2 regions of the Bacillus thuringiensis genome follow, and region 1 is predicted to be linked to the other one. Evidence: riboswitches for the same ligand, from Rfam matches in the RefSeq annotation. Region 1 holds a riboswitch; the other holds the start of a gene.

Region 1 (8,010 bases):
TTTGTTAATGTATTAACAATTCTTTGTTGTATATCTTGCGTCGGTCTTACTAAGCAATAAATATGTGCTGTTGTATCTTTTAATAATTCATACAATATATGTGAACCTAAATAACCTGTAGCTCCCGTTAAAAAGATATTTGAAACTTTGCTGTCTGTCACTTCATTTATACGGGAAATTGGATCTGGCTCATGTATAACTTTATATTCATGGAATACTTCTTCTTCCTCAACTTTTAATTCTCTTTGAATTTGTGCTAACCCATATATCGTTCGTTCCTGGAAGAAGTCTTGAATTGTTAAATACGGAAAGTCTTCTTTCAACAAAGTTAAAACTCGCAATACTTTCAATGAATGCCCACCGATTGTAAAGAAATCATCATGAACACCAATTTTTGAGATTCCTAATACATCAATCCAAGCTTTCGCTATTTTTTCTTCCGCTTCGGTAGATGGTGCAATATATTCTTGTAAACGAAGTGGTTCATAGTCTGCTTCTAGTTGTGCTAATCGCTTCAAATCAACCTTTTTATTCGGTGTAAGTGGCAGTTCATTAATATAAATTAATTTAGACGGTACCATATAATCTGGTAATCGTTCTCTTAAATCATGTATTAAAGTTTCCATAGCAACTTCATTACTAGTTGTATAGAAAGCAACTAAGTAATGACTACCTTCTTCACCTTTCTTCGTAAATACAGCTGCATCTTTTACCATTTCATATTTTGCAATTGTGTTTTGGATTTCACCCAATTCAATTCGATGTCCTCTAATTTTCACTTGATTGTCTTTACGATGTAAAAACTCAATATTTCCGTCTTCCAATATTTTAACAATATCACCTGTTTTATATATCTTACTATCATGTTTTTCATGATGTGGAATAAATACTTCCTCTGTTTTTTCCGGCTTATTAAAGTAACCTTTTGCTAAACCTACTGACTCTATATATAATTCTCCTGGAATACCAATTGGACAAACTTTCATATTGTCATTTAATATCCAAACTTTATAATTATCCGCTGGCTTCCCGATTGGGATACTAGCAAGTTGATCGTTTAACTCCGCTGGAATTGGATATGTCGTTGTTGTAATTGTACATTCTGTCGGGCCATACGCGTTATTTAACTGAACGTGAGTACCAATTCTCTCTCGCCATAGTTTTACTACTTCAGCAGTAAGCATTTCTCCACCAACTGCAATCCTCTTTAATGAATCGAGCTTATACTTACTTTCATCTGGAAGATATGTTGCTACTTGTTGTAGGAAAATTGTAGCTAAGCCTAAAATAGATGTTGCCTTTGCTTTATAAATTGCATTTGCAAAAGCTTCTACCGAAAGCCTTTGTTCATCCAATAACACATATATATTTCCACCGCAGAATAATGACGCGAATAACTCCCAAATAGATGCGTCAAAACTAAATGAAGGGAACTGCGCGAAAATATCTTCTTCACTTAATTCATAATGCCTTTGCATCCATGTACATAAATTCACTACTCCGCGGTGCGCAAGCATTGTTCCTTTCGGATTTCCCGTAGAACCGGATGTATAGATCATATATGCGATATCATCAAGATCAATTGCCACGTTCACATCTATTTCTGAAAATTGTTCAATATCGTAAAGAGATAATTCTCGAATATCCTCAAACGGTACTTTCGCTTCTTTCGTTAAAACTAATTTTGATTGGCTATCCTCGATAATATATTGCACTCGATTTGCTGGATAATCTGGGTCAATCGGAATATAAGCTGCACCTGTTTTTAAAACTGCTAATATACTGACTACCGTATCAATACTTCGCTTCATAAAGATACCGACATAATCACCTTGTTTCACCCCATGATGTAATAACATGTGAGCAATTTTATTACTTTTTTTATTTAGTTGTTCATATGTTAATGTTCCCTCCACCGAAGATAAAGCTATACGCTTTGAAAATTTCCTTACTGTTTCACAAAACATATCCGCAATACTTTTATTCGGGTATAGCACTTCTGTGTCATTTATTTCTTTATATATCACTAATTCTTCTTCTGTAATAATATTCATATCTACAACACATTGCGTCTCTTTTTTTATACCTTGCTGAATTACATACTGAATTTGCTTTATATAGCGAAGTGCTGTTTCTTCTTTCAATTGCTTTTCATTATAAGAAACTTCAAAACAACTATCCTTTAATTCAATAAAGTTTAATTGACTATTTCTATTTTCTTTTCCTACTGTAACTGCAGGTTTCCCCCATTTTTCTTCATCATATTGTAACAATATCTTCCGTTCTTCTTCCATACTTTCTAACTGCATGATTTGATCATTAATTTCTATCCTTAGCTCTTCATAAGAAAGTTCTTGTTCAATTGTAATACATAACGGATAACTACTCTGTCTCATGTAATAAGGTATCACTATACGTTTTTCATTACTAACATGATATAGCCATACAAAAGTAGCTGCGATTAAATCTAATTTATTTCGTTCAAACGCTTGTATATCCTTAATTTTCATTTGAGTATATTCATTTACTTGAATATCCTTTGGTATCATAAACGGTTCATAATTTTGTTGCGAAAATTGTTCATATCTCTCCACATATGAACGTTTTAAGAAAATACTCATACTGAATCCTCTCACTCTCCATAATATAAAAATGAAACTTTGATCATTGGAGGACATGTTCCACCAATGATTAAAATCACAACCGTATACCATTAGATATAAATATATAATTATTCATTTTAAAAAAAGATTAAGGTGTAGATTAAATCTACACCTTATATTATTCTATTAACTTTTAAATTCCCCAATTAACTCTTGCAGCTCCTGTGCAAGCCAGCTTAAAGAAGTAGCTAATTCTGCAATATCTTGTACTGACATTTCCTGTTCTTTCATACTCTCTTCAATATTACCACTACTATTCGCATACGTATTTGCAATATGTGATAGTTCATTTACAACTTGAACGATATTTTGGCTATTTTGCAAAATATCACCTGAGTTGCTAGAAACCGCCTTAACTTGGTCCGTAACAGAATGTGCTGATTTTGAAATTTTCTCGAAGAACGCACCACTACTTTGAACAAGAGTAATTCCAGATTCTACTTCTTTTGAACCTTTTTGCATTGAAACTACAGCCTCTTCTGCTTCAGCTTGTGTTTCCCCAATTAATTTAGCTATATCTTTCGCTGACGTTTCAGTTTGCTCAGCTAATTTACGTACTTCATCAGCGACCACTGCAAATCCTCTTCCAGCAGCTCCAGCACGTGAAGCTTCAATAGAAGCATTTAACGCAAGTAAATTGGTTTGATTTGAAATACCTGTAATTACGGTTACGATATCACTAATTTCCTTCGATCTTGTTTCCAATGAATAAATAATCGAAGATAAATCTTTTACTGCATTTTGGATTAAATTCATTTGATTAATAATTTGTCCAATTACTTCATTACCTTCAATTGAATGTTGCTCCATACCTTCTGAGGCAACCGCAACCAGTTTCGCAGCCCCAGTTATCTCTTCCACCTTATTTTCCATTCCGTGCACAATTCCTAAGCATTGTTGTACTGAAGTTTCTTGAGACTGTGCTCCTACTCTTAAACCTTCCATGGAACCTGCAATTTCTTGAACTGCCATACTGTTTTCCTCAGTACTTGCCGATAATTCTTGTGATGAAGAAGAAACTTGCTCTGCAGTTTGTTTTACTTTATCTATAATTCCTTTAAATTTCTCAATCGTTGCATTGAAATAAGTATTAATAATACCAATGTCATCTGGTCTTTCTTTTAATTTAATACTTAAATCACCCTCACCAACTTTACGTAATCCCTCTCTTAGGTCTTTTAATGGGGCTAACGAATTACGAACAATAAAGAATTGAATAACAGTCGCAATAGCTAATGAAATACAAATGAATAGTAAACCTTGCATCATAAATTTCTTCTTTGTATCTGGAATAACAGAAGCATCTACATCTGCCGCAACAATTGCGACAATATTTTTTTCTCCATCCGTAATGGGCTCTAATATTGTCACCCATGAGCCTAGTTCATCTTCATATACTTCTGTCATTTGTGCCTTTTTCGTATCTATCACTTTATCGTATGCCTTCATCCAATGAGCTGGTTGTTCATAATAGTCACCCGGCTTTACAGGTACTGCATTTGTTAACTCTGTAGTCAAACCAACGATTTGTAATTCTCGTTTGTCATTGGGTTTTGCTCCCGTAATATACGTTTGTCCAACACTTTTTAAATCTTTTGTCACTTCATCTAATTGCTCTTTTAACTTTTCCTTCTTCTCCTTTTGGGCTGTAGGATCTTTCGCAAGATCTTTCACTAATTCTGCGTCTAATTGATTTATTACAGTATCTCCTGTTTCAATAGACTGTCTTTCAAATAAAGACATCATACTATTTTGAAACATGTTGAAACTTAACGCGCCCATACTTCCAACAAGCGTCAAAATAACTAGTACGGTTAATAAGACGTTCTTTTGAAGAAACGTTAACTTATGCCAATACTTTTTCATTAATATCCACCTTCCTTAATTAACATAACAAAAAAACAAAATATACGAATATTTTGTTTGAAAATGTTTCTCAATATATTCGAGAATAAAAAAAAGCCAATGTAAAAGCATTGGCCAAGACCAACCCTATCCGTCCGGTAACTGGCTAGCATAGCCTTTCGACCTTAGCTCCTGTAGTTTTGCGTCCTCATGTTTCCATCAGTTTGCCTTTCTCGCTGAACGAGTTGAACGATATGGGAGTTCTATGAGAATTAATTTATTCTCTTTCAAAGATTACAACATATAAATCAAAATGTCTACTTATTTAGAGATATAAATACAAATTTTTAATGCATTGCTTTTTCGAAATAATTTCAAAAAGTACGTGAATGTTACTTTTTTTGTGTTATATAATAAAAAATGTATAAATAACAAGGATTTCTTCGGGTATTCATTTAATTTTCATTCAAATTAAACTATTCGAATATATCTTAATTAATGAATTTCGGAGGTAGTTTATCATGTTTTGGCTACAATTTCTTACCTTGTTACTCTGTATTTTTATTGGTGCACGCCTAGGCGGAGTTGGTTTAGGAGTAATGGGTGGAGTTGGTATGGCAATACTCGTTTTTGTCTTCCACTTACAACCGACCGCGCCTCCTATTGATGTAATGCTCATGATTTTGGCAGTAATTACAGCTGCTGGTGCTTTGCAAGCTGCTGGAGGAATGGACTATCTTGTTCATCTAGCTGAAAAAGCATTGCGAAAAAATCCAAAGCGTATTACTTTTTTTGCTCCAATTGTTACTTATTTATTCACACTATGTGCAGGTACTGGTCACGTTGCCTATTCTGTACTTCCTGTTATTGCAGAAGTCTCTCGTGAATCAGGGATTAGACCAGAACGCCCAATGTCGATTGCCGTAATCGCTTCTCAGCAAGCAATTACAGCTAGTCCGATTTCAGCTGCCACAGTTGCTCTTTTAGCAATGTTCGCTGACTATAAAATTACCTTATTAGATATTTTAAAAGTAAGTATCCCTTCTACTTTCATTGCTTGTATGTTAGCAGCATTCGTTGCTAGTAAGATGGGAAAAGAATTAAATGAAGACCCTGAATACTTAAAACGATTAAACGAAGGAATGATTCCTAAACTTGAAGAGAAAAAAGAATTTGTAGGTGTAAAAGGCGCCAAATTATCAGTTATCCTTTTCCTAGTTGGAACCTTCCTTGTTGTACTTCTTGGTTCATTTGAAGCACTTCGTCCAGGATGGATAGTTGATGGGAAGTTAGCTCGTCTTTCCATGCCGAACACAATTGAGATGGTTATGTTAACTATCGCGGCTCTTATTATTATTTTCTGTAAACCAAATGTAGAAAGCATTGTATCTGGTAACGTCTTTAAAGCAGGAGCAACAGCAGTTGTTGCTATTTTCGGTATCGCTTGGATGGGAGATACTTTCTTTAATGGAAACTTAAATATGATTCAAGGATCCATTCAGCATTTAGTAACAAGTGCACCTTGGCTATTTGCCATCGCGCTATTCATTCTATCTATTTTACTGTACAGCCAAGCAGCAACAGTACGTGCCTTAATGCCACTTGGACTATCCCTTGGTATTCCACCAGCACTACTGATTGCGATGTTCCCTGCAGTAAATGGATATTTCTTCATTCCAAACTATGGAACAATCGTTGCTGCCATTAACTTTGACCGTACTGGTACAACAGGTATCGGTAAATACGTATTAAATCATAGCTTTATGATTCCAGGTTTAATCGCAACATTTACTTCTATCGGCATTGGAATGCTTTTAATTTCTATTATGTTTTAAAGAAAAAGCACAAACCTTTATTTTAAAAGGTTTGTGCTTTTTTAATCAAACGTTTGTTTAAAATTTTGGGCAGTCCATTTCTCCATGTAGCACTTAAAATACTACACGTCCTTCCTTACAAACTTCTCTTTACTTCTTCAGCTAATTTTCTCGTACTTTCATACGCCGATTCAGCTAAACTAATTGCTGAAATAACTGAAACACCTTCCGCACCCGCCTCTATAACTGCCGCTGTATTTTCAATTGTAATCCCGCCAATACCAACGATTGGCACTGTAATTCCTTGTTCTCTAAAATAAGCTAATCCTTTCGTTCCTTGAACCGCTTTCGTATCTTTTTTCGTACTCGTTGGGAAAATAGGTCCAACGCCTAAATAATCTGCTCCATGTTCGATTGCAAAGCGTGCTTCTTCAATTGTATGAGCAGATACACCGATAATTTTATCTCCCATTTTTTCACGAACAGATGTAATTCCTTCATCATCTTGTCCTACATGAACACCATCTGCATCTAATTCAATGGCTAATTCTACATCATCATTTACAATGAAAGGAACACTATATTCCTTACAAAGAGTCTGCAATTCTTTTGCAAAACGCACTCTATCCTCTCCAATTAAAGAACCTTCCCCCTTTTCACGAAATTGAAAAAGTGTCACTCCACCATCTAACGCTTCTTTCAATACAGTTAAAGGATCCTTCGTGCAGTTATTGCTTCCCATAATAAAATACACTTGTAATAGGTTAGACATTTTCTTTGTTTCAATGCGCATCATGTGTTTCATCCCCCTTACTCTAACTCCTCAATCTTCCCATACTTCTCCATATCAGCTGAAGTTGTATTCGCTAATTGATTTAAAAATTCAATTTGGAAACTACCTGGCCCTTTTTCTACTGTTTTAGCAGCTGCCAGTTCTGCAGCTACACCATAAAACGTTAATGCGGCTACTGCTGCTTTTACATAATCTTTTTCAACTGCTACAAATGCTCCTATTACCGAAGTTAGTAAACACCCTGTTCCCGTAACTTTTGTTAAAATAGGATGACCATTTCGAATAAGAACAGTTCGCTCTCCATCTGTAACAACATCTTCTTTTCCAGTAATGACCGCAACTGTATTTAGTTCATCTGCTGCCTGCCTTGCAATACTTACAACATTTCCATTTCCAGTACCAGCGTCTACCCCTTTAATTTCCCATTTCTCATTAATAACGTTTGCTATTTCAGCCGCATTTCCGCGGATAATTGCTAAATCAATTTCAGCCGGAATATGTCTCGCAACTTCTGTTCGATACGAAGTTGCTCCTGCACCAACTGGATCAAATAGTACTGGCACATTGTTCACATTTGCTGATTTACCAGCGAGTAACATCGCTTCTACTTCCTCAGGACGAAGTGTCCCCATATTTAATACTAACGCTCCAGCAATGCTAGCCATTTCTGCTACTTCCTCTTTTGCATACGCCATTACAGGCGATGCCCCAAGTGCCAACAAACCGTTAGCAGTAAAATTTGTTACAACAACATTTGTAATATTATGAACTAACGGATTAGATTCTCTCACCAAATCCACTACTTTACTAATTTCTTTCATATTCATCCTTTTCATCTCCTAACTATAATGATGGGAGATACACAAAAAGACACTTTGCGCGTACGCAAAGTGCC
Region 2 (25,343 bases), 1.1 Mb from region 1:
TGATGCGGAGTATACGAAGCATATTATCAATCCTCCTTATTCTTTTTTGTATAAGGATTATCTTCTAGTTTATCGACCGAATGTTTATAAGCGTAGCCTTTATTAATTGTCATGATGGAGAGTACAAGGATGATTAGGACGATGATAATACCGATAATTAATATTTTGAACATAAAACCCCTCCTTTTCTTTATTTTACATAATTTTGTAATTGATGAAAACAATAGAAAATAAAAGGATGAAAGAAGGGTGTTACATGGAGACGAAAAAAACATATTATATATCAATAGGAAATGGTCAAATTTCACAAGTGAAGACGGCGGATACGTATAATTTTGAGATTTACGCAAATGATGAGGAAATTACGGAATTAAGAGAGCACTTCGATCAAGCATATGTAGAGGATTTAGGGTCATTTGTACGCTCCCACGTTCCATTCGTTGAGTATCATCACGATTCAAATAATGACCGATATGATGAACAACTACAAAAAGCATATAAAATGATTTACGATTTAGGAAATCATGAGACGAAAGAATTAGTCGCGCAAATGGGAATAATCAATGGATTGTAATTGGATAATATTATGCAGAAAAGCGAGAATATGCTACAATTTGTGGTAGGAAAAACTTGTAACCATCAATAGGGGAGTAATGGCATGTACAAATTTAAAGATTATTACCACAACACTGTACAATTATCGTTTGAACGTTATCCATTTTCTCCTGAGCCAAAGCATGTTTGGGTTGTATGCCGGTACGGGGATCAATGGTTATTAACGCATCATTTACGTCGCGGTCTTGAATTTCCAGGTGGTAAAGTAGAACTAGGGGAAACACCGGAAGAAGCGGCAGTTCGAGAGGTTCATGAAGAAACCGGCGGCATAGTTTCTGATTTAACTTACTTAGGACAATATAAAGTATCTGGAAAAGACAAAATAATCATTAAAAACATTTATTTTGCAACAATTAGTGCGGTAGAAGAACATACGCATTACGAAGAAACGAAAGGGTCTGTTTTATTAAAAGACATTCCTGACAACATTAAAACGAATAGAAAATTTAGCTTTATAATGCGCGACGATGTATTGGCGCGTACGATGAAACATATAGAAGAAATCGGCTGTTTTACGAAGTAAAGTGGCCGGTTTCTTTTTTTTGTATGTAAGAATAAATGTAAATATATCTTTATATTATTTTGGGTATATTATACAATTTTGTGAAGATATATTTGCATTTTAGGAGGGGAAAGATGGAGAATAGAAAAGAAACGACTGTTGCTGTGTCTATGGTTAAATTAAATGTCTATGCATTTCTTATAATATTTGTTTTGGCATTTGGAATTAGTTTTTTACATGCACTTCTTTCAGGCGGGGTTCAAGTTGAAATTACGTTACCAACTGTGTTTCTTTTTATTAGCGCAATGATTGTTCTCGTTTGTATTCATGAGGCAATACATTTAATTGGCTTTCGCTATATCGGAGGTGTTCCGTGGAGTGAACTAAAATGGGGCGTTAATTGGAAATTAGGTGTTGCATATGCTCATTCTAAACAGGCGGTTACAGTAAAGCAAATGAAGAAAGTGTTAATGCTTCCGTTTTTACCAACTGGAATTTTGCCAATTGTATTGGGATTAGCTATGAATCTGGAGCCACTCTCATTTTTAGGAATTCTACTAACAGCAGGTTGTATCGGCGACATTGCCTTATATCAAAAAGTTTCAAAATTTCCAGATGATGCGCAAGTGATAGATCATCCGAGTAAACCGCAGTTTACAGTATATGAATAATAAGAGGAGGCGTTTTTGAACAACTGCCTCCTCTTATTATTTTTTGTCGGTGAATCAATATATTGTGAAAATTGTTGATATAATTTAATTACTATTATTGTGTTTTTATCTCCACCTCTAAAAACGAAAGCACCTCCAACAAATCATCTACGATACGTGAATGCTTAAAATCACCCCAAAACGAATCTTTTTTCCAAACACCAAGAATTCCTACTTGTTCAGAACCAAGCACATCGTTTTCTGGATGATCTCCAACATAAAGACATTCTTCTGCCTTAACATCTAGTTTTTGCAAAGCACGTTCGAAAATTTCAGGGTGAGGTTTTTTAATTCCTTCAGCTTCTGAAACGAGAATGGTGTTTGTATACGTATGTATATGTAGTGCTCGAAGGTTGCTCATCTGAAATTCAGTAAAACCATTTGTGATAATACCAATTTTAATGTTTCGCTGTTTTAACTGTTGAAGTAGTTCATGCGTGTTTTTGAAAGGAATACAATGATGTTGGAAGTTTGTAATATAGTCGTGTAGCAGTTGCTCTTGCGTTAAAGTAGTAATGTTGTATTCGGAAAGGAGAGTAGCATATACTTTATCCTTCCACGTATAGCCATTATTATCGAGTTCAAGAAATTGAGAACAATACTCTGATTTCTCTATACTCATCAAATGTGAGGAGAAGCGATTATATTGCTCACAAATAAATTGTTCTAAAGATTGGCGCCGATCTAATAGTGTTCCATCTAAGTCGAATAAGATTGCACGAATCATGAGAAGCCTCCTTGCAGTTTTTATAATTAATCATCGCATATTCGTAAAAAAATGATTATGATATTTTGTAGAATGGAATAATGGGGGATTGTATGAAGAAACTGTATGGCAAGTTAGTGTGTTGTATTATAGCAAGCAGTTTAGTTGCAGGATGCGATAGTGCTATCGAGGTTACGAAAGAAAAAGAAATTTGTAAAATAGAAGAAGTTTGCACGCAAATAGGAGATAAAAGATTACAAAAAGTATATAAAAAGATAGAGGGACTTTCAGAACTTGAAAAAGTAGAGGATTATGACATAGAAGAGTATGAAAGTATGAATATGAAAGAGGCGGAACAGAAAAAAGAAGAGGATGACAATTACTTTTTTTTAGCTTCTTATTATATCGATGATGATGAAATTGTAGATCCTTATTTTGAAAAATTGGATCGTAAGAGATTGAATAAAGTTTTTGCAGATGACGAAGTAGCAAAAGATGATTTGTTAAGTCAGCGACAAGATAGAGAGTATCATGAAACCTTATGGGACATGTATCGCACTCTCGTCCCAGTGAAATATCGTGAGAATATAACAGGATTTGGTCTAATAACAGATGGTTATGATGGCGTTGTTGCCCATGTCATGCCAAGTATGGATGACCCGAGAGATTGGGTGCTTAGTTTAGATGTGCTTGATTCTGGGGTGAATATAGATGAAGTGATGAAAACATTAATTCATGAAACGGCTCACGTATTAACGATTGGACATAAACAAGTACCAGTGGATAGAAAGTATTTAGAGGCGTTTGATGAAGAGAAAGACATTTCATCATATCGAAATAAATGTAAAACGGTGTTCGTGAAAAATGGATGTGTGAGAAAAAGTTCGTATATTAACCAATTTTATAATGAATTTTGGAAACCAATTGAGCAAGAGTGGACAGAAAAGAAAGTAGAAGAAAGTGAAGAGGCACAAATTGAATTTTATAAAGAAAAGCATGATGATTTTGTATCACTATATGGAACAACAAATGTAACGGAAGATATCGCAGATACATTTACAGCGTTCATTTTACAAGATTCAAAAAAGGTGAAAGAAGGTACAGAGTTAAAATATAAGAAAATTGCTTTCTTCTATCAGTTTCCTGAGCTTGTAAAAATGAGAGCGGAAGTGCTGTCGGGATTATATGATGTTTCAAAAACGATAGAACAACAAAGTGGAGACTAATGTGAGTTATGCTTTCGATATAGTTTCGTTAAAGAAAAGCGTGAAGAATTTTTAATTCTTTGCGTTTTTTCTTATGTTGATAAAATTGAAAATTCTGTATTTTTATTAAAAAGAAGAAGGAACTGGAGGCACAAAAGAGAATTAGTATAAAAATGTCACAATTTAGACACAATTATAATGCGCGTGTTGTAGGGACTATAAGTTTACTCTCGAGGAGGTAATGAAACGTATGAAAACGATTCTTGCTGTTGCTGGTCTCATTTGGGTAATGTCTCACGGTTTTCCGATTTTTGAAGGGGAGCAAATTCGTAGTGCTTTGAATGAAAAGTTTAATGATTATCATGTGATAGATCGAAAAGATAATGTCGTTACAGTACGTGTGAAAGACTGTTTCCATACAGTTACGGTTGCGGATGGAAACATTACAAATGAAACGAAAATGTGTGATAAAAGGTAAAAGAAAGAAGCTGACTATAGCGCACTGTTTTGAGTCAGCTTCTTTTTCTTTTTCCAATTAGAATTTTTTCAAATGCCTCAACAAATACATACATAAGAGTTGCAAGAACACATGTGAGTAGTACGCTAAGTAAGACGAGTGTGAAGTTAAAGACTTGGAATCCGTAGCTAATTAAGTAGCCAAGTCCTTGTTTGGAAACGAGAAGTTCTCCGAAAATAACACCGACCCAGGATAAACCAACGTTTACTTTTAACGTTGAGATAATTGCTGGAAAAGATGCAGGGAGAACGACTTGCTTATAACATTGCCATTTATTTGCACCAAATGTGTCCATCACTTTTATATAGTTAGAATCGACTTCTTGAAATGCACTGTAAATAACGAGAATGGTAATGATGATGGAAATGATTACTCCCATTGCGATAGAAGATGAAATGTTTGGACCGAAAATAACGATGATGATTGGACCGAGTGCAACTTTTGGCATTGCATTTAGGACGACGAGATAAGGATCAAGTACGCGGGCTAGAAGTGGCATCCACCAAAGGAACGTGGCAATAATAGCACCAAGTACTGTTCCGAGAATGAAGCCTACTCCTGTTTCCAGTAATGTCGTCCATATGTGGACCCAAAGTGAACCGTCGATCCATTTCGTTAAGAAGAGATCCCAAATACTCGAAGGAGAGCTAAAGAGTAAAGGATCAATCCATTCTTTTTTACTAGCTATTTCCCATAGTGCAAAGAAAAGAATAAGTAGTAAAAGTTGTAGCGAGCGAGCAATCCAAGCGCGTCTGCGTTCGTTCTTTCGAAATTGTTCATGTAGTTGTTTTATATTATCCAAGTCGTTCCAGCTCCTTCCATATATCTTGAAAGAGGGCTGGGAAATCGTAGTGATGGCGTGCTTCTAACGGTGATAAAGAACGGATACTTTCCGGGACGATAAAGGTTTTTGCGATTTTTCCGGGATTCGCTTGCAGTAAATAAATACGATCACTCATCGCAATCGCTTCTTCAATATCGTGAGTAACAAGTAGTGATGTTTTCTTATATTTATTTAGTAAGTTGAAAACGAGTTCTTCTAGTTTTAACTTCGTTTGATAATCGAGTGCGGAGAATGGTTCATCTAGTAATAAAATTTTCGGATCAGTCGCTAATGTTCGAACGAGAGCGGCACGTTGACGCATACCGCCGGATAGTTCACGAGGATATTGTTCTTCTACACCATGCAGACCGACTTGTTTTAAAAGGTTTAAAGTATGTTCTTTCATCTGCTCATCATAAATCTTTCTAATATGAAGTCCGAGCATAATATTTTCTTCAATCGTTTTCCAAGGGAATAAGTAATCTTGTTGCAACATATATCCCATAGATGATGTTTTCGTTGTAATCGGTTCACCATCTAAAAAGACGATACCGTCAATTGGATCAAGTAGCCCAGCAATGATTGAGAGGAGCGTTGTTTTACCGCAACCACTTGGACCGAGTATAGAAATAAATTCGCCTTCTTCCACTTGTAAGCTCATATCTTCGAGAATAAGTTTGGCATTCTCTTTTGCAAAAAAACAGTGAGAAACGTTACGTATTTGTAAAAAACTCATACCCTTCGCCTCTATTTCTTAATAACGCTTTCGGCAATTTTTGTATTGACGAGCGCTTCATGTGGGACTTCTTTTTGTAATTCGCCAGCGTCTTTCATAATAGTTTGGAGCTGTTTCCATTCTTCCGCATCTAATAGTGGATTTGTTGCATAAGAATGTTGCTTTTTGTACCGTTCAATTACTTTTACTGTTATGTCTTTTGAAGTGTCTTTAAATAGCGGGGAAACGGCATCAGCAATTTCTTCTGGACTATGTGTATCAACCCATTGTTGTGCTTTATAGAGCGCACGTGTGAACTTTTCAGCAGCAGCTTTATCTTTCTTTAAGAAACTTTCTTTTGCCATGAACGTTGTATAAGGAACAGTACCAGATTCATTTCCGAATGAAGCGACGATATAACCTTTACCTTCTTTCTCAAGTATACTTGCAGTCGGTTCAAAGAGCTGTACAAACTCTCCAGTACCAGATGCGAAGGCATTTGCAATATTAGCAAACTCGATATTTTGAATTAAGTTTGTATCTTTATGAGGATCAATGCCGTTTTTCTTTAAAACATATTCCCCCACCATTTGCGGCATGCCGCCTTTACGCTGTCCTAAAAACGTAACACCTTTTACATCATTCCAATTAAAAGAGTCTAGTTTTTTACGTGAAACTAAAAATGTCCCATCTGTTTGTGTAAGCTGTGCGAAGTTAATGACAGGGTCTTTCGCTCCTTGTTGATGAACGTAAATAGACGTTTCAGAACCGACGAGAGCAATATCAATTCCGCCAGATAATAGGGCGGTCATCGTTTTATCGCCACCAGCTGTTGTTTGTAGGTCAATATTTAGTCCTTCATCTTTAAAAAATCCTTTTTCAATCCCAACATATAATGGGGCATAGAAGAGAGAATGGGTAACTTCGCCGACGCGAATGTTTTGAGTTTGTTCTTTAGTACCTTCTTTTTTACTACTACAAGCAGCAAAAGTAAAAACAGCTAGTAACATGATGCAAAAAATCGCGATTAATTTTTTCACTATATAACACCTCCTAGAAGTCACTCTACAAGCATGATATGTAGGTAAGTGCCCATATGTGAGTGTAGATAGCAGGAATTTTTTTGGTGGTAAAGAAGTACAAATATAAGGGGTGATAAAATGGAGTACGAATACGATAATAGCGTACATTTACATCTTGATTATTTCGGGACAGAATGTGATATGGAATCGATTGCTTATAAGAGGAAGAATGAAGACGTATGGGATGTGTATTTTAATTTTGGAGTATACGGTATTCAGAAAGACGATGTAGAGTTAGGGAGATTTATGGACGAATATGCTGGTCATTACGTTTTTTCTGTACATGCTCGCGATCTTAGCTGGGAATTTGGAAGTGCCCAGTTTGAAGAGTGGGTTTTGAAAAATCGGATAGTAGAAAAAACGCTACAAAAATAGGAGGAATTTTGTGATTGGATTTCTCATCTTATTATTTATTTTTGTGGCCGGATTTTTTATCATGCAAATGCTTATTTACCGATTTGCAAAGAAAAACATCCATAAATATACAAAAATAAAATGGTTTCATATGTGGCTACATATGAATATGAAAAAAGGTCCGAGATTAGATTTTTTTGATTTTGTAATTATAGTACTCGTATGTATCGTATGGAAAATATGGCTGCTTCCTTTTATATAATACACATGCTAATCATTTTCTCTTTTATCATAAAATAACGAAAAGAACCTGTCTTGTGGCAGGTTCTTTTCGTTATAGTAATAGTTGTTAAAAATGAGCAACGCCTTTTTATTAATTTTTTCGTATTTTCATGTGAAATCTTTAATAGCATTAAGGATTTCTAAAAAGTAGTTATTATATCATAAAGTGGAATGCTGAAATTAACCTTTTCAAGAATGAATAATTTGTATACCACAATTTAACTATTGATTAAGGAAGTATTAAGGAAATATATTTATAGTAGAAGCAAGTTTGCAGACGAAATATAGGATATATGTTATTTTAATACAAATAGTTTTTTCGATGCGGGGTGAAATTAATACATAGAAACGAGGGAATGAATTGAAATATGGTTCTACACTTTTTCATCTTCCAAAAAGAAATATATTAATTTCTAGCATTATAAGTAGTATGGTGACATTATTAGTAATAACTATGCTGTTTATGATTTTAAAGGTTTTTAATTTAGACATGATGAAAGATCATTTAAATCAAAAGCTTGTTTTAAGTGTTATGATGATTTTCATATGGGGCATAACATTTTATATTACGCATTTCAATAAAAAAGAGATGTCTATATGTAAGGCATCCCTGAGAGTGCATTTTATATTATTTTTGCTAGCTCATACAGTAGCATTATTTTATATTGTCATGCAAGTTAATATGAGTTTCATAGAGACAATGAATTGGATTTACATTTATAATATGCAGTTTATATTAAGTGTTGTAGTAATTTATGCAATATATATTCTTGTATATAATTTAATAGGTAAGGTTTTTCTAAGTATGGTTTTAACGAGCTGTACGTTAGTCATTTTAGGTATTGTGAATTATTTGAAGCTTATTTTCAGGGGTGATCCGTTATATCCTTCTGATTTCACACAAATTACGCATATGCAATCTGTTATACCGATGGTGATGGACTATTTTAGCTGGAGTTATATTTTTGTCATTATCTTAAGTATCGTAGCTTGTATTGTTGCAGGGATATATATGAGAAGATATATTCAAAATGTAAAGATTCATCTAGGAATAAGAGCTTTATTAGTAGTAGGATCTATTTTTGTTCTATATGCGTACGGTAATTTTGCGAATACATTTATGAATAAAGTATTTCAAAAGTCAGGTGTAGATTTTGTTTTGTGGAATCAAAATGAGAACTATGCTTCAAATGGTTTTGTACTAGGGTTTATTAGCAATTTAGATACAACAGTTATGGAAAAACCAAAAAATTATTCTAAAGAAAATATGCTTCAAATAGCAAACGATATAAAAAAACAATATAGTGGAAATATAGGGAACGAAAAGAAAAAAGAGAAACCGAATATTATTTTTGTAATGAGTGAATCGTTTTGGGATCCGACGAAAGTAACCAACCTTTCATTTAGTGAAGATCCTGTACCAAATTTACATCATTATATAGAAAACTTTCCTGGTGGACAAACTATTTCTCCTACATTTGGGGGAAATACAGCGAACGTTGAATTTGAGGCATTAACGAGCTATTCAATGAGTTTGTTAAAGCCAGGTTCTATACCATATCAGCAGGTTATTACAAATAAGAAAGAAATTCCATCAATCCCTACGGCGTTGAAAAAAGAAGGTTATTACACAAGTGCAATTCATTCATTTGGTCGCACATTTTTTAAACGTGATGATGTATATAAGGTGTTAGGATTTGATAAGTTTAATGCAGATGACACGATGGAAAATGTGGATATTGATGGAGATTATATTAGTGATTTAGCGATGAGTAAAGAGATAATTGCTGAGTTAGAGAAACAAAAACAACCTACATTTATTCATGCAGTTACGATGCAAAATCATTTTCCATTTACAGAGGGCCGATTTGGTGAAAACCTAATAGAAATTAGCGGTCTAGAAAATGAAGAATCAAAGGGAGAATTAGAGACATATACAGAAGGATTAAGACGTTCAGATGAGGCTCTTCAATATTTAATAGAACAACTAGATAATTTAGACAGACCTACATTATTAGTATTCTTTGGAGATCATCTTCCATCATTAGGAACAAATAAATCTTTTTATAAAGAAAATGGGTATATAACGAATGAAAAAACACCGAGTGAACGTTTATCAATGGCGCAAACGCCGCTATTAATGCATGCAAACTTTGATATGCCAAATGATAATTTAGGTTTAGTAAGCCCAATCCATTTTTCTAATCTTATTTTTGATTATACAGGATTAAATAAATCCTTATTTTATCAATTTTTATCGGAACTTTACAAGGAAATACCAGTGCTTAGAGATGAATTAAAAGTTGATAAAAATGGAGAAGTAATCAATGATTTAACAAAGAAACAAAAAGAAATGTTAGAGCAATATAAAATGCTTCAATATGATTTACTCGTTGGAAATCAATATAGTAAAGATATCCTCTTTAAATAAAAGAAACAAAAAGAACTTGTATAACGATACAAGTTCTTTTTTCATAGTATTTAACGGGGTAACCAGACAAGCTGGGTTTAGGGAGTATTACTTGTACATTTAGTATATATGAAAATGTAATCGTTTTATTTGTGTGTTTGTGAGAAATGTGTGAATTTTATGTTTTGTAAAAAAACGATTATGTTAACTTTCATTCTTGTATTGCAGTTGTTATGCCTGTAAAAATTTTATCAGTTCTTTATTTAAGTCATCCGCTTGATCGATTGGTGAACCATGGCCACTATTTGTAAGAGCATGTAACTGAGAATTTTTAATTCGTTGTTGCGTAAGCTCAGCACTTTTGTAAGGAATTAGTTGGTCGTGAACGCCGTGGAAGATTTTCGTTGGGACGTTAATTTTATTTAAATCTTTCGTTACATCTTCATTTGCAGCTGCTTGTAAAATTTTGATAAGGGCATAAGAAGCGGACTGCATACCGAGATAAGAAAACCATTCAAGGGTTGCGGCTCCTAAGTTTCTATTAAAAAAGGATAAAGATACATCATTTAAAAATTTTGGTAAATTAGCATACATTTGATTAATAAGAGCATCTGCTTGTTCTTTCGGTACACCGTAAGGGGACTCTTGATTTTTAACGAAAGAGGGGGAGACAGCGTCAATTAATGCGAGCTTAGAAATACGGTGCCCGTTATAGCGAGACATATAGCGAATAGAAAGAGCACCACCAACTGAGAAACCGACTAACGTAGCGTTCTCTACTTGGAGTGCTTCTAGAACAATTGCGATATCATCGGCTAATCGATCATACGTGTAACCAGTCCATGGTTTATCAGATTGCCCATTCCCTCGTATATCCATGGCGATACAGCGAAAGCCATGCTCGGGTAAAACATTGAGTTGATATTGATACATTTGATGATTTAAAGGCCATCCGTGAACGAAGAAAACAGTCTTACTACCTGGACCAGGATTAACGTCTTGCACAAAAATATGCACATCTTTCTCGACAGTAATAAACATAAATGTCCCCCTATTTTATGAATATGCTCGATCCCAAAAGCGTTGTTTTGTCATAGCTTTAATAAATTCATTTGCTAGTCGTATAGGGTCTTGTTCTATTAAAACACCAGGATTTCCTTCGATATTTAAAGATTGAATAATAGACGAGCCGTTTTGGAAGGAGCCAATTGGCTTAAAGTGATTATATGATTCTACGACAAATGAACTTGCTTTGTTAAGAAAATGATCATCCATCTTTCCGCCGATAAGAAGTAATCCATCATAAAGGAGTGGTGAGCCTGTTAAGAAAGTATCATTTACTTCCCACTGTCCATTTTGCGTTCCCTGCACTATGCCTAATCGTTCGGAAACGATCACTGGTTGAAGACCTACTTGTTTGAACTGATTTATTATATATTGTGCGCTGGGCCCATCATATCCATTTGCAACAATGACACCTACTCGTAATGTATTAGGACTAAAGGTCGTATTTGCCATACTGAGTGCTGGAGATGATTTTGTAACGTTGGATTCTTGCACATTTGGGATTTTTGCCCCGATAGCTTCTGCAACTAAAGTAGCCAATTCTGTACTAATATGTCCAATCATATCCACGACTTGTTGGCGGACAGATTTACTTTTGACTTTTCCTAATTCAAAGGAGAAAGCCTGCATAATGTGGATTTTTTCGACGTGACTCATACTATTCCAAAATAAACGAGCTTGAGAGAAGTGGTCTTTGAAGCTAGCAGCAGTTTCCCTTGTTTTATGACCAGATACAGTAGAAGGATATGTAACGAATCCCCCCTTTGTCCCAGGTACAGTATAAGGAGAATTATTTGCTAAGGAATTGTTATGGTAGGCAACTTTTCCTTTGTCGATTATATATTTAGACGCACCATCTCTTTGGTTGTTATGAAATGGGCATATCGGGCGGTTAATCGGTAGTTCTTGATAATTTGTACCAACGCGTGCTAATTGTGTGTCTGTATAAGAAAAGAGTCTACCTTGTAAGAGAGGGTCATTGGTAAAGTCAATACCACGGACGATACTTCCAGGGTGTAGTGCCACTTGTTCAGTTTCAGCGAATACATTATCTACATTGCGATTTAAGGTCATTTTCCCAATGATTTTAACGGGAAAATCTTCTTCAGGCCAAATTTTCGTTGCATCTAATATATCGAAGTCGTATTTAAATTCGTCCTCTTCTTCTAAAATTTGAATGCCAAGTTCGTACTCAGGGTAGTTTCCAGCATTAATATTTTCCCACAAATCACGGCGATGGTAATCTGGATCAGCACCGCCTAGTTTTTGTGCTTCATCCCAAATTAACGAATGAACGCCGAGCTTTGGTTTCCAATGGAATTTCACGAATCGTGACTTTCCATTTCTATTAACTAGACGAAATGTATGAACTCCAAATCCTTGCATCATTCGAAAGCTTCTTGGAATTGTACGATCGGACATAATCCACATCATCATTGCAGCTGATTCTTGATTGTTGGCGATGAAGTCCCAAAAAGTATCATGTGCTGTTTGGCCCTGTGGAATTTCATTATGTGGCTCTGGTTTAAGGGCGTGAATTAGATCAGGAAATTTAATGCCATCTTGAATAAAGAAAATGGGAATATTATTTCCTACTAAATCAAAATTTCCTTCTTCTGTATAAAATTTAACGGCGAATCCTCTTACATCTCGATTCGTTTCATTTGCTCCTTTTGATCCAGCTACTTCAGAGAAACGAATAAAAAGCGGTGTTTTTTTTGAAGGGTCTTGTAGAAAGTGGGCCATTGTTAGCTCTTCTAAAGATTCATATAACTCAAAAATGCCATGTGCTCCGTATCCTCGTGCGTGAACGACTCGTTCTGGAATTCGTTCACGGTCAAAGTGAGAAAGTTTTTCTCGCATAAGGAAATCTTCTAGAAGGGTAGGGCCACGATCACTGGCAGTTAAAGAGTTTTCATCATTTGAAATTTTAACACCTGTATTTGTTGTCATCTCTTTTCCTTCATTCTCACGCGTGAAAGATTGGAGTTGTTCTGTCTTTTTATTTTTTTTGCCGTCCATAAAAAACACCTCCCATAATATACGTATTATTGTTTATGTTTTTTATGCTTGTATATAGCATGAAGATATTGCATAGTTGGGATGATTTTCCTCAAATGTTCGATTTATCTTTGTTTGTCTATGAAAATCATTTATTATAATAAATGGTATTCTTCGAGATATTATTTTGAAGGGGTGTTGAAGTGAAAGAAAGTTTTCTATCATATAAAGAAGAAGAAAGGAATGCAAAAATCCTTTTATGGGTGTTATATGTCATTGTTATTGTATATCAAATTTTCTATGCAATCGTATTAGACGATAAATCAATAATGGATAAGGGGTACAACATAGTATGGCAAGTTATTTGCGGAGTAGCAATACTGTGCGTGAATATATATTTAATGAAAAAAGAGAAGGCCAACCTTGTTAAATATGCATGGATATTTGCATACATAGGGATAGAAATCGCTAATATATTTTCGTATGTTTTTTATAATAAGGCGGCGTTTGATGCGACAAATATAATAGAAATTATTCTCATTTTCTTTGTACCCATATTTTTAAATAAAAAATTTTATGTGATTTTACTTTCTTCTATTGTAGGAAAATATTTGATTTATTTATTTGTATTAGAGGAAGTAAAAGCATTTATGTACCTTATTATGTATACACTTATGTTAATAGCGGCATATATCATTTTAAACCGATTTTTACAATATCTTTCAGCTGTAAAGGAAAGTATTGCGATTGCTAGTGAATCGCAAAAATTAGCGGTAATTGGGAAAATGGCAGCGACGGTTGGACATGAAATTAAAAATCCACTCGCTTCATTAAAAGGATTTACACAATTACAACGAGAGAAGCATGAAGAGGATCCTATTTATAAACGTATGATTTTTGAAATAGAAAATATGAATAATATGATAAGTGAGTTGATGGAAGTTGCTACATGCAAACCTTCTATTTATAAGAAACATGATGTGGGGAAAATTGTATTACAAGTAATAACAAGTCTTCGCGAAAAAATGAATGAATTAAACGTACAGTTTATTTCTAATGTGGAAGAAAAAACAATAGAAATTGAATGTGATGAACGAAGAATAAGAGGAGTCTTTTTATATACGATAAAAAATGCTTTAGAGGCAATGGAACAAGGTGGCATATTACATGTAAGATTAGAAAATAAAGGGAAAGAGTATGTAATGATCAGCGTGATTGATAATGGTCATGGTATTAAGCAAGAAAACTTAATTCGTGTTACAGAGGCCTTTTATACAACGAAACAAGATAAAATTGGTCTGGGACTTACGGTAGCGAATCGAATTGTCGCCGAGCACCTTGGTGAGCTGCATATTTCAAGTGAAAGAGATACTGGAACGAGAATAGACATCATTCTCCCAAGGAAGTGTGGAAATACTGAAATCCAAGTGGAAGAAAAGCTAGGAGTTACCATATGAATAAAGGCTATATATTTAAAAATGAAGAAATAAAGGCGCTGAAAGCATTTTTAAGTTTATTTTTCATTATATTTTTTGTATATGATCTTGCCTATGAATTTATCGTACCATTAATCGGTGGAGAGCAAGAAGGCGTAGGAGAGTTTGAAGATGGCTTAGGTTTATGGCTTTACTTTTTGATGGTGGTATTGTTTTGTATTGGAATATACTTTATGAAATGGAAGAATGTTTTTGCGGTAAAGTATATTATTCTAATTGGCTATAATGTATTAGATTGTATCCATAACATTATGATTTATTATGGTAGCGATGCAGAATTTGACGGTGGAAATATAGTAGAAGGATTTTTTATTTTGTTCGCACCAATCTTTGTGAATAAAAGATATTTCTGGTTAGTTCCAGCGATACTTGTCGGAAAGTATGCTCTTACAGGAATCATTATTCAATCTTCTCTCGTTTTAATTCCAATGGCATTATATAGCGTATTTACTATCATATGTTGGATTATATTTTTGAGGGTTCAGTCTTACGTTCGTACGCTTGAGATGATGGATAAAGAAATAAAACAGACAGAAAAACTAGCAGCTGTTGGAAAGATGGCAACGGTTATTGGTTATAAGATTAGAAGACCTTTAGCAAACTTAAAAAAACTTGTGAATAAACAAGCAGACAAGCATCCAGAGGATAAAATTTATAGTGATATTATGAAACAAGAAGTAGATCGGATTCATATAATTGCTACAGAACTTAGTGGATTTGAGAACTCTAAATCACTAGAATCAGAAACTCATAACATAGAAGAAATTATCTCTTATGTTATTCGAGTTATGGAAAAGCCTGCGTTAAAACAAGGAGTCAACATACAAGGTATTTACAGTAAAGACTTACCATCAATTACATGTGATGAAAAACGATTAAAACAGGTCTTTTTTAATTTAATTAAAAATGCAATTGAAGCAATGTCAGTTGGCGGAACAATTACGATTAAAGTTACTGTAAAAGATGGAATCATCATTCAAGTGAAAGATGAGGGATGCGGCATTCCGAAAGATAAAATTCCAAAGTTAAATGAAGCCTTTTATACAACGAAAGAAACAGGAACTGGTCTAGGTTTAGTAGTTACAGAAAAAATTATTAAAGACCACAACGGTAAAATGAGTTTTGAAAGTGAAGTTGGGGTTGGAACGACGGTTGAGGTTATGTTACCACTGCATTAAATAGAAAAAACATCACTTCCAAATAAGTGATGTTTTTCTATTTTATCTTGCTATTTGTGGATAGTAAAAATCTCATTTTATCGATAAAGAATGTATGATGTGTTTCTAAGATCAAAATGTTTTTATAAGTTTTTATTATGGATTTTTTGGTAAAAAATTTAGACTATAAAAATTAATTGTTTTTTTCTAAAAAAACTATTTTCTTTTTTGGGTTTTAATGGTATATTCAAAACACGATAAATAAATACCTATTTTTGGCACACTATTCGAAAGGATAGGTCGCAAAGCTAAGAGTCTAAAGTAATGAAAATTACTATGATAGTCTGGTTGCAGTTTGGATTTTCACACATAGTTGTATGTATGAAAATCGAAGAGGCAACCGGATTTTTTATTGTCTCAAAAAGAAAAAATAAATGGGCACACTATTCGAAAGGATAGGTCGCAAAGCTAAGAGTCTAAGGTAATGAAAATTACTATGATAGTCTGGTTGCAGTTTGGATTTTCACACATAGTTGTATGTATGAAAATCGAAGAGGCAACCGGATTTTTTATTGTCTCAAAAAGAAAAAATAAATGGGCACACTATTCGAAAGGATAGGTCGCAAAGCTAAGAGTCTAAGGTAATGAAAATTACTATGATAGTCTGGTTGCAGTTTGGATTTTCACACATGTTGTGATGTATGAAAATCGAAGAGGCAACCAGGCTTTTTATTTTTTAGGAATACACATTATGATTGTAAATTTAGTCGATTAATACATCTAATATTCGAAATATTCGGTACATAGAAAGTGGGGGAGGGAAGTACATTGCAAAATCAAATAGGTAAATTTGGGCGTATACTTCTCGCTGGAGGAATATTATTTACCCAAGTTGGTGTGCTAGATTACTCTGCAACGAAAGTTTATGCGGTTACAAACGACGAGCAAGGACGTTTTATCGTTCATATGGATAAACAAGAAATAAAAGTTGATGAAAATGTAGTATTAAAGATTACAAATACAAATAAACAAGATGCTAATATCGAGCTGAAATTATCTAATGAGCAGCTGTTCAATGAAGCAGAAACGAAAAAAATGAACGAAAACAATAAAGCGATTCAAAGCATTTCAGTAACAGAAGATCACATTGTAAAAATTGAAAAGAATGAGCAAAGTAATTTTATCGGTGACGTATATGTAGTCATTCAAATGAAAAAAGCTGGAGAGTACAAATTTGAACCGATAGTGAAGTTTGAAGGAAATGAAAAGAAAATTGAATCTCCTTCTCTACATGTTGTAGAGAAAAAAGAGGCTTTAAATATAGCTATTTCTGATGAAAATCCAAAGGCTTCAGAGGAAGTTGTGAAAAAAGAAATCAGTGAAAAAGTGAAAGTATCGGAAGAAAATAAAAAACAAGAAATAAATGCTACTAATGCTGAAGTTCCAAAAGAAACGAAGACTTTAGCGAAAGAAAAGGTTAATGAGGAACTCGTACCAAAGGAAAATGAATTAAAAGAGAGCAATAGGATAAACGAAAATAATCAGGAATTACCTGCTATTCAAGCTGAGAAGGTATTAAAGAGCCAATCTCTACTAGCTGCTAGTCCTGTTACAAGTATTCTTAAATATCCAAATGTAAAGGTAATAAATAATAGAACAGGTGAAGGGCCTTCTATCTCGGGTAAATATGCTTTTAGATTTGTTTGGAGCCCACAAGTAACATATGAGGTAAAGGGTAGTAGCAATGACAGAACTGGTCAAAGTCAATATACATTTAGAAATTCAAATAGAGAACAGTACGTATTAGTAAAAAAAGCTGGTGAATATCAAGGGAAATGGATTGATGTCCGTATTAATATTCACTCTATGACAGCTTCATCTGTAGATGTTAAAACACCAATAACTAAAGGTGATGCAAAAAACTTTTTACAATTATATGGGAACGGAAGGTCAGGACAAACTTATAATGCTTCCTTTGAATTTTATGAACACGGAACAAGTAAAAAAGTACCATTAACGGCAATGTGGAATTTCAAAAGGATAAATAGTTATAAAAATGTAACGTTACGTAATGATGGTAGTCATTTAACGAATTTATACGTGTATGATACGAGTTCAATTAGGTATCAAGACAAAGGGAATAATAAAATCGAGTTTTCTGGAACAGCAGGTCCAGTAGCTACTCCAGAAGCAGATATGACAATTACATTTGATAATTTAACAGAATTACCGCTAGAAGTTAGATTAAATGCTTCAGGTGTTAATGTATCATACGACCAATTAGCGATTGCACAAATTGAAATTCCAGCTCCAAGTGTAATAGGAGATATTGTGGAAGATAATTCCCGTCAACTTTCTTATAAGGTATATCAAAATATGCCTGCTCAATCGAAAGAGATTCACTATGCGAAATCTTTTGTATTAGAAAGTGAAGTGAATAAGGATTTTACTGTGAATGATGTTTCCATTCAAGATGTGGAGAGTGGAGATGATGTAAGTAGTTTCTTTGATATTAGCAGGACAAACAATAAAGTCACTGCGGTTGCGAAAGTAAATGCGCTAAAAACAGAAGAATTCAACGGGAAAATTTATGAAATGACAATTACAGGTTCTCCTGTAAAAGGTGCTGATGTAATGAAATATTACAAAGGTGGTTATCTTGAAATACCGGTGTCAGCTAAAAATTATTTAGATGGCGATAAGAATGGACAAGATAGTAATCGAGATGGAATCGCAAAAATAAGGTATAAAGGTATTCCAACTGGGAAACCAGTCCTACAAAAAGTAGTGCAAGGAACAGATTTAACAAAAATGGATATTTCTAAATTTGTGACAGATTTATCTGTAGATACGAATTTGGATGTAGATAAACCAATATCAGTAGTGAAGTTAATCAATATTCCAGATACCAAAACAATAGGGAATCATACTGTAACGGTTGTAATTGAAACGAAGCAAGGTGTACAAGCGGAGATTCAAGTGCCGGTTACTGTCGTTGATGGGACTTTAAAGTTAGTAGACGTACCAAAAGAAATTACATTTGGAGATTTAACAATTCCATCGAAAACAACGACATACGCACCGAAGGCGATTTCAAATCCTTTAAAGGTAACCGATGATCGTGTTAAAAAGCAAAAATGGAGTGTATATGTAAAGGAAATTACACCATTAACTTCAGCGCAAAATGACACATTGACAGGAGCATTGATTTACAAACGAAATGGAAAGGATACACCTTTAAGTACTTCTAGTATAGAAGCATTCTCGTATACTTCTAAAAACGACGAGGAGGTTTCACTAAATTGGAAGGAAAACGAAGGAATTCATTTACAAGTAAAACCAGGGCCGAATGTCAAAGTAAATACTAAATATGCTGGACAGCTAGAATGGACATTAACCGATGCTCCTCTCTAAAAATATATGAAATATATAAATTTTAGAAAGGAGAGAGTAATGAAAAAAATAGTTGGTATTATCGTTTCCACAGTTATATGTGTGCCGTTTCTTATGGCAAATGTAGTAACGGCTACAAGTACGAATTCAAAAGCGGGTATTACATTTTCGAATAGCTATACACCAAATACATCAACTGATCCGACAAAGATAAATACAAAAAAAGAGACAGTTGATAAAAATAAAAATGGAGATAAATATTTACCGAAAACAGGAGGCCAGACACGGGACTTCAAACAATATATAGGATTGTTTTCGATTGTTTTATCTCTATATGTATTCAAAAGAATTAGGGGAAAGCAAGTGTATTCAAAATAAAAAATAGATGAAAACAGAGAAAAGGGGAAGGTACATATGAAACTAGCAAAATTAGCATTAATCGGTGCAGTATCATTAACATCAGTTGCAGCAGTAGGAACTTCAGCATTTGCGGAAGAGAAAGCAAATATGAAATCAAAAACAGATGTAACGTTTATTGAAGATACAAGCACAACAGATCCAAACAATCCAGAAACTCCAAATGAAAAAGTTACACCAGAGAACCCTGGTGACCATGAAAAAGGAACAAAAGGTCCATTAAGTATTAACTACGTTTCTAACTTACACTTCGGCGAGCAAGTTATCTCTGGTAATGATCAAACGTACTTTGCAAAACTGGATAAAGTAAAACAAGCGACTAAAACAGTTGAAGTACCTAACTTCATATCTGTAACAGATAACCGTGGTACAAATGCAGGATGGAAATTAAAAGTAAAGCAAAATGCACAATTTAAAAGTGGTAATAGTGAGTTAACAAATGCAGCTTTAAGCTTAAGTAACCCAGTTGTAAATTCTGTAACTGATGCACAATATGCACCTACAACATTTAAAAATAAAGTAACACTAGCTCCAGGTGGAGATGCGGTGGAAATTACTACTGCCGCAAAGAATAAAGGTATGGGTGATTGGACGACTGCATTTGGTAAAGGGACAGAACAAGGTAAACAGAGTGTGAGCTTATTCGTACCAGGTACGACAGCGAAAGAAAAAGGTGCGAAATATTCAGCTGAGTTAACTTGGACTTTAGAAGATACACCAAACTAAGCTTTTATAAGATTGAAAATTAAGAATAAATGAATTGAAAAATGATTATAAAGGGGTATAAAACTATGAAACTAGCAAAATTAGCATTAATTGGAGCGGTAACATTATCATCAGTATCAGTAGGGACGTCTGCATTTGCAGCTGAGAAAGATGGCGGGAAATTAGACTCAAAAGCATTTATTAAATTCGAGAAAAATACAGATAAAATTGATGTTGTTAATCCAGAGAATCCAGATGAAACTGTAGATCCAGTTGATCCAGATAAAAAAGGTACAGATGGTCCACTAAGTATTGATTATGTATCTAACTTCAACTTTAAAACACAAAAAGCATCAGGGAATAACGAAATCTACTTTGCAGAATTAGATAAAGTAAAGAAAAAAGTAGACGGTTCTGTAATTGACGTGCCGAACTACGTTCAAGTAACAGATAATCGTGGTACAAATGCTGGATGGCATTTAACAGTAAAACAAAATGGTCAATTCAAAACTGCAGATGATAAAGCGTTGGATGGCGCGGCATTGACATTAAAAAATTCAGCTTTGAAATCAAATGCAGGTAGCGACGCACCAACAGCAGAACAATCTATCACATTAAATCCAAGTGGTGCAGCATCTGATTTAATCGATGCAAAAGAAAACCAAGGTATGGGTACATGGGTAAATACGTTTGGTAAAGATGCAACAGAAGCGAAACAAAGCGTAGAGTTATCTGTACCAGGTAAAACGAAAAAAGAACAAACACAATACACAACTTCACTAACTTGGGAACTAACAGACGCTCCTATGTAAGTAAGAGGAATTTTAAGATAAAAGAGGAAAATGAGAAGAGATAAGGGAATGGCTTTAACCTTGTCTCTTTCTTGTCTATAAAATGGATATGAAGGGGATTACATAAGAGATGGTAAAAAAACTATTTACTAGCTTACTATTAATTACATTCTTCATGGTAAACGCTTTTTCAGTATATGCAGCTGAAATGAAATTCGCTGTGACAGCAGTTATACCAGAAAATCAAATTGATAAAAATCAAACGTATTTTGATTTGAAAATGCAACCTGGACAAAAGCAAACAATTCAAGTCCAAATGAAAAATGATACGAATAAAGAAGTTGTGGTAGAATCGTTTGCTAATGCAGCAATTACGAATAGTAATGGTATTACAGATTATAGTACAGTAGAACCAAAAACGGATTCTACTTTGAAATATCCGTTTTCTAAAATTGCTAAAATGCCAAAAGAAACGAAAGTACCGGTTAACAGCATAGTGACAGTTGATATAAACTTGGAAATGCCAAGTGAGTCGTTTGATGGTGTTATTTTAGGTGGTTTATACTTTAAAGAAAAAGAAGATGAGAATGCAAAGAAAAAAGATGAAGGTGTGCAAATTGAAAATAAATATGCATACGCAATTGGTGTTGTTTTAAAAGAGACAGATGCTGAAGTAAAACCAGACATGAAATTAAACGAAGTAAAGCCAACACAAGTTAACGGGCGTAACGTTGTTACTGCAAATTTACAAAACGTAAAGCCAGCAATGTTAAAAAATTTAAGTGTTGATGCAAAGGTATATAAAGAAAAAGGTACAGATGTTTTATTTGAAGCGAAAAAAGAAAATTTAAGAATGGCGCCAAACTCAAACTTTGATTACGCTATTAGCTGGGAAAACAAAGCGTTTGATCCAGGAACGTACCGAGTAGAAGTGAAAGCTACTGATGGCGATCAAAAGTGGGAATGGACGAAGAAATTTACAATTGAAGGAAAGACAGCCGATAAGTTAAATGATACAGCGGTAGAAGCGAAAAAAGACTACACGCTATATTACATTATCAGCGGAGTACTACTGGTAATTATATTATTAGTTCTTGTGTTCTTCTTAGGTAGACGCTCTAAAAAAGAAGACGATAAAGAAAAATAATATATTGATAGTGTAAAAAGAAAATAATGGATGTTTTACTATGAAAAATATATAATGGCTTTGTCTGTTATTTGTTGTAGTTCATTTATATTTCTATTTGTTGACCCGAATCTCGGGTCTTTTTTTATGGAATGAATTGCTATATATCAGTAATGAGAAAAACAGAATATAAAGCACTTGCAGCATGAATATAAAGAGGGGTTGTATACTCTCTCAAAAATAGGTTTCCAGCTGTAATACTATTAGCACCAGTAAATTCGGTGCTAACAGTAGGTTCGTTTTCTGGCACAACGAAAGCATTTACGTTGGTACATGTGCTTTCTCATTTATCTATTTTTCTGTGGTCGATTGTATTGTGTATATAAATTAAAAAATGATAGTGTTAGAGCCACCATTTCTCCTGCGGAAGCAAAATAACATCCACATCAAAATTCTCTTTAAACCAATCATACATCAATGTCTCTTTCACTAAATATTCAGAGGCAGAGTGTGACACCCCAATTAGAGACATATTCGTTTCTTTTACATAATCCATAATGAGAGAATATTTATGTCGGCCGTAATCATTGTCGATATGGCAATGGATTTCTCCTGTAATATATGCTTCAGCACCTTTTTCTTCTGCTTCCTTCATTAAAGATACAACATCGCCACATCCAGCGATAATTGCGATTTTTTTAATGGAATCATGTCGTTTACCTTCGAAGTCTGTGTAAGGAATCTGGAAGAGTTTTTTTAGATGTTTTTGGAGTGCTTCTGTCGATGTTTCATCTATTTCACAAATAAGGCCAACTGGTTCTTGTTCTGGACCTCCATATGCAAAGTTGTCCACTACAGTAGCATTTAATGCTTTTGCAATTGAAATACTCGTTCCATGAGTTTGATGAAAATCCATTGGTACGTGACATGTATATATAGAAAGTTGTTTTTCTTTTATTCCTTGCAAATATTTTTCAGGAATTGGTATGAAACCGCGGCCTGATCTTCCAATTGGATCACCGCACTCCATTACAAGGGGATGGTGCATAAAGAGTAAATCACCGGGTGTGGATTGTGAAATGAATGTTTCAAGAACGTCATCTGTAGGGAATACAGCTAAAAATACTTTGTTTACATTTTCAGATCCGTGCATCATAAGGCCGTTAAATAAATCTACAAAATTTGCTTCGAAAAATTGTTGCCAAGGAAATTTGATAGGATCATATACGGCTGGGATAAATCGACTAAAGGCGCTATCTTTTCCGTATTTTTCAATTTGAAATAAGTGATCGAGTGATTGCTCTATTTTTTTTAAGGCTGGCATGTTTGATAATCCTCCTTAAGATGATTCTTGCTTTATGAGTTGTTTGTATTCTTCGTAGTAAAATAAGAAGCGGATAGGAAACAAATAAAACCTAGAATCCAGTCAATAGAAGGAGAATAGGGAAGTACATGCTGTAATAGCATTCCGCTAGAAATGAAGAAACTACTAAATAGACCTAATAACATAGGATATCGTTGTAGTTTGAACACGGATAGTAAACATCCTTTCTCCTGCATGAACTACTCATAAAAGCTCGATTGCTGAAACTTTATCACATACATTGTATATTAGTCTTAATTTTCTGTATATAATTTTTGAGAAAAATGGTGATACAATATATGAATGATAAGAGAAGAGAGGATGAAGATTAACATATGTACGTTACTGTAACAGAAGCAGCATATAAAAAGATTATGGATACGATTCCGAGTGAAGCGAAATATATAAAGTTATTTTACGATAATGAGGGTTGCGGTTGTGTTATGAGCGGAATCATCGATTTAGTAGCTGTAGCAGAAAAAGATGAGCGCGATGTGGATATTGAATCAAGCACAATGAATTTTATCGCTGATCGTACAAAGCTTGTATTTATGGATGATAAGTTAACGGTTGATTGGCATGAAGGTGGAGGAACTTTTCAGTTGAAGAGCCCAAGCCAGTTTTATAATCCAAATATGAAGTTACACGTTCGAGTATAGTAAAGGAAATGTGAGTCCAAAATGTATTTTGGACTCACATTTTTTTATTTTATAAGTCGCTATTATTGTCGATTTTTGTTGATTAGTCGATATATTTGGGAAATCGCCGATATAATTTCATTTACCAAAAAGTTTCATATAATAAAAAGATTTTTTCACATAATGAAATGTACATATGATTGAATTTTCTGTATAATCTTCTTTGCGGAGGGGATACGCATGAGAAGATGGGGAATTGAGTTATTAATTTTAAGTGTTGTTATTATTTGGGGGATTAACTATACGATTGCGAAGTATGGACTTTTAGAATTTACAGCAATTGAGTTTACTGCACTTCGTATGATGGCGGCGGCACCGCTTCTGTTACTCCTTACCTTTTTTATTGAAAAGTCGGTTTATATGGAGCGAAAGGATATACCTAGATTAATCATCGTTAGCGTTGTAGGTATTGTACTGTATCAAACGTTATTTATGGAAACTGTCAAATATACATCCGCTACAAATGCCTCTTTACTCATTTCTATATCACCTATTTTTACAACTGTATTTGCGATTTTTCTGAAACAAGAAAATTTTTCTTCTCGAAAGTTAATCGGTTCTATGATTGCTTTTGTTGGTGCAGCATTAGTTTTAGTAGCAGGACGTTCACTTACTAGTTCTTTTTATGGCAATGGAATTGGACTTATTACATCAATATGCTGGGGGCTTTATCCTGTTTTAGCAGGACCATTAATTAAAAAATATTCAGCATTACGTGTTACTACATGGTCTGCATTAGTGGGTGCGATTCCGCTATTATTGTTAAGTGGTCCGCATGTGTTTGTCATGCCATTTCAAATTACTCACGGAATGACACTATTTGCTTTACTATATTCTATTTTCTTTGTCACAGTATTCGGCTTAGTGATGTGGTATGTTGGTGTTCAAAAAATTGGGGCGTCACATACGATGGTATATATGTATATAACGCCGCTTGTAGCTGTTTTATTTGCAGCTGTCTGGGCAAATGAATATGTATCGTTTCAACAGATCATCGGTGGAATTATCATTTTTGTCGGTCTATGGTTTGTGAAATCGGAGAAAGTAAAAGTTCATTCTATTGCAGGGGAACCTATATCAAAATAGGAAAACAGATCACCTATGATCTGCTTTCCTATTTTTTTATTTTTGGTAAGAAGATGAGAAATAAGATAGCAGTAATAAGTGGGATTAAGTTTAAAAATGGAATACGGAAGAGTGTAATAAGAAT

The links. Region 1 has a riboswitch for cyclic di-GMP ahead of AC241_RS02215 (methyl-accepting chemotaxis protein). Riboswitches for the same ligand answer to the same signal wherever they lie in the genome.
Region 2: another riboswitch for cyclic di-GMP. It lies ahead of AC241_RS23670 (WxL domain-containing protein); the one in region 1 lies ahead of AC241_RS02215 (methyl-accepting chemotaxis protein).

The regions. Positions count from the first base shown of each region.
Region 1 is NZ_CP012099.1:416,808-424,817, reverse strand. It holds gene AC241_RS02220 (non-ribosomal peptide synthetase) at 1-2,615, opposite strand, end outside; gene AC241_RS02215 (methyl-accepting chemotaxis protein) at 2,790-4,529, opposite strand; cyclic di-GMP riboswitch class I at 4,663-4,747, opposite strand; gene AC241_RS02210 (anaerobic C4-dicarboxylate transporter family protein) at 5,030-6,343, shown strand; gene thiE (thiamine phosphate synthase) at 6,459-7,118, opposite strand; gene thiM (hydroxyethylthiazole kinase) at 7,133-7,942, opposite strand.
Region 2 is NZ_CP012099.1:4,575,182-4,600,524, reverse strand. It holds gene AC241_RS23760 (DUF3953 domain-containing protein) at 1-22, opposite strand, end outside; gene ytzI (YtzI protein) at 27-173, opposite strand; gene AC241_RS23750 (hypothetical protein) at 257-574, shown strand; gene mutTA (antimutator 8-oxo-(dGTP/GTP)ase) at 659-1,138, shown strand; gene AC241_RS23740 (DUF3267 domain-containing protein) at 1,252-1,788, shown strand; gene AC241_RS23735 (HAD family hydrolase) at 1,883-2,554, opposite strand; gene AC241_RS23730 (hypothetical protein) at 2,647-3,759, shown strand; gene AC241_RS23725 (hypothetical protein) at 3,989-4,216, shown strand; gene AC241_RS23720 (ABC transporter permease) at 4,251-5,057, opposite strand; gene AC241_RS23715 (ABC transporter ATP-binding protein) at 5,050-5,814, opposite strand; gene AC241_RS23710 (ABC transporter substrate-binding protein) at 5,826-6,833, opposite strand; gene AC241_RS23705 (DUF3986 family protein) at 6,954-7,250, shown strand; gene AC241_RS23700 (hypothetical protein) at 7,261-7,491, shown strand; gene AC241_RS23695 (LTA synthase family protein) at 7,873-9,942, shown strand; gene AC241_RS23690 (alpha/beta fold hydrolase) at 10,153-10,962, opposite strand; gene AC241_RS23685 (catalase) at 10,978-13,008, opposite strand; gene AC241_RS23680 (ATP-binding protein) at 13,191-14,444, shown strand; gene AC241_RS23675 (ATP-binding protein) at 14,441-15,661, shown strand; cyclic di-GMP riboswitch class I at 15,908-15,996, shown strand; cyclic di-GMP riboswitch class I at 16,068-16,156, shown strand; cyclic di-GMP riboswitch class I at 16,228-16,316, shown strand; gene AC241_RS23670 (WxL domain-containing protein) at 16,469-19,054, shown strand; gene AC241_RS23665 (EF2685/EF0750 family sortase-dependent surface protein) at 19,094-19,411, shown strand; gene AC241_RS23660 (WxL domain-containing protein) at 19,448-20,176, shown strand; gene AC241_RS23655 (WxL domain-containing protein) at 20,242-20,967, shown strand; gene AC241_RS23650 (WxLIP family cell surface protein) at 21,077-22,093, shown strand; gene AC241_RS34900 (hypothetical protein) at 22,233-22,382, opposite strand; gene AC241_RS23645 (Nif3-like dinuclear metal center hexameric protein) at 22,476-23,396, opposite strand; gene AC241_RS23635 (iron-sulfur cluster biosynthesis family protein) at 23,771-24,094, shown strand; gene AC241_RS23630 (DMT family transporter) at 24,314-25,219, shown strand; gene AC241_RS23625 (hypothetical protein) at 25,248-25,343, opposite strand, start outside.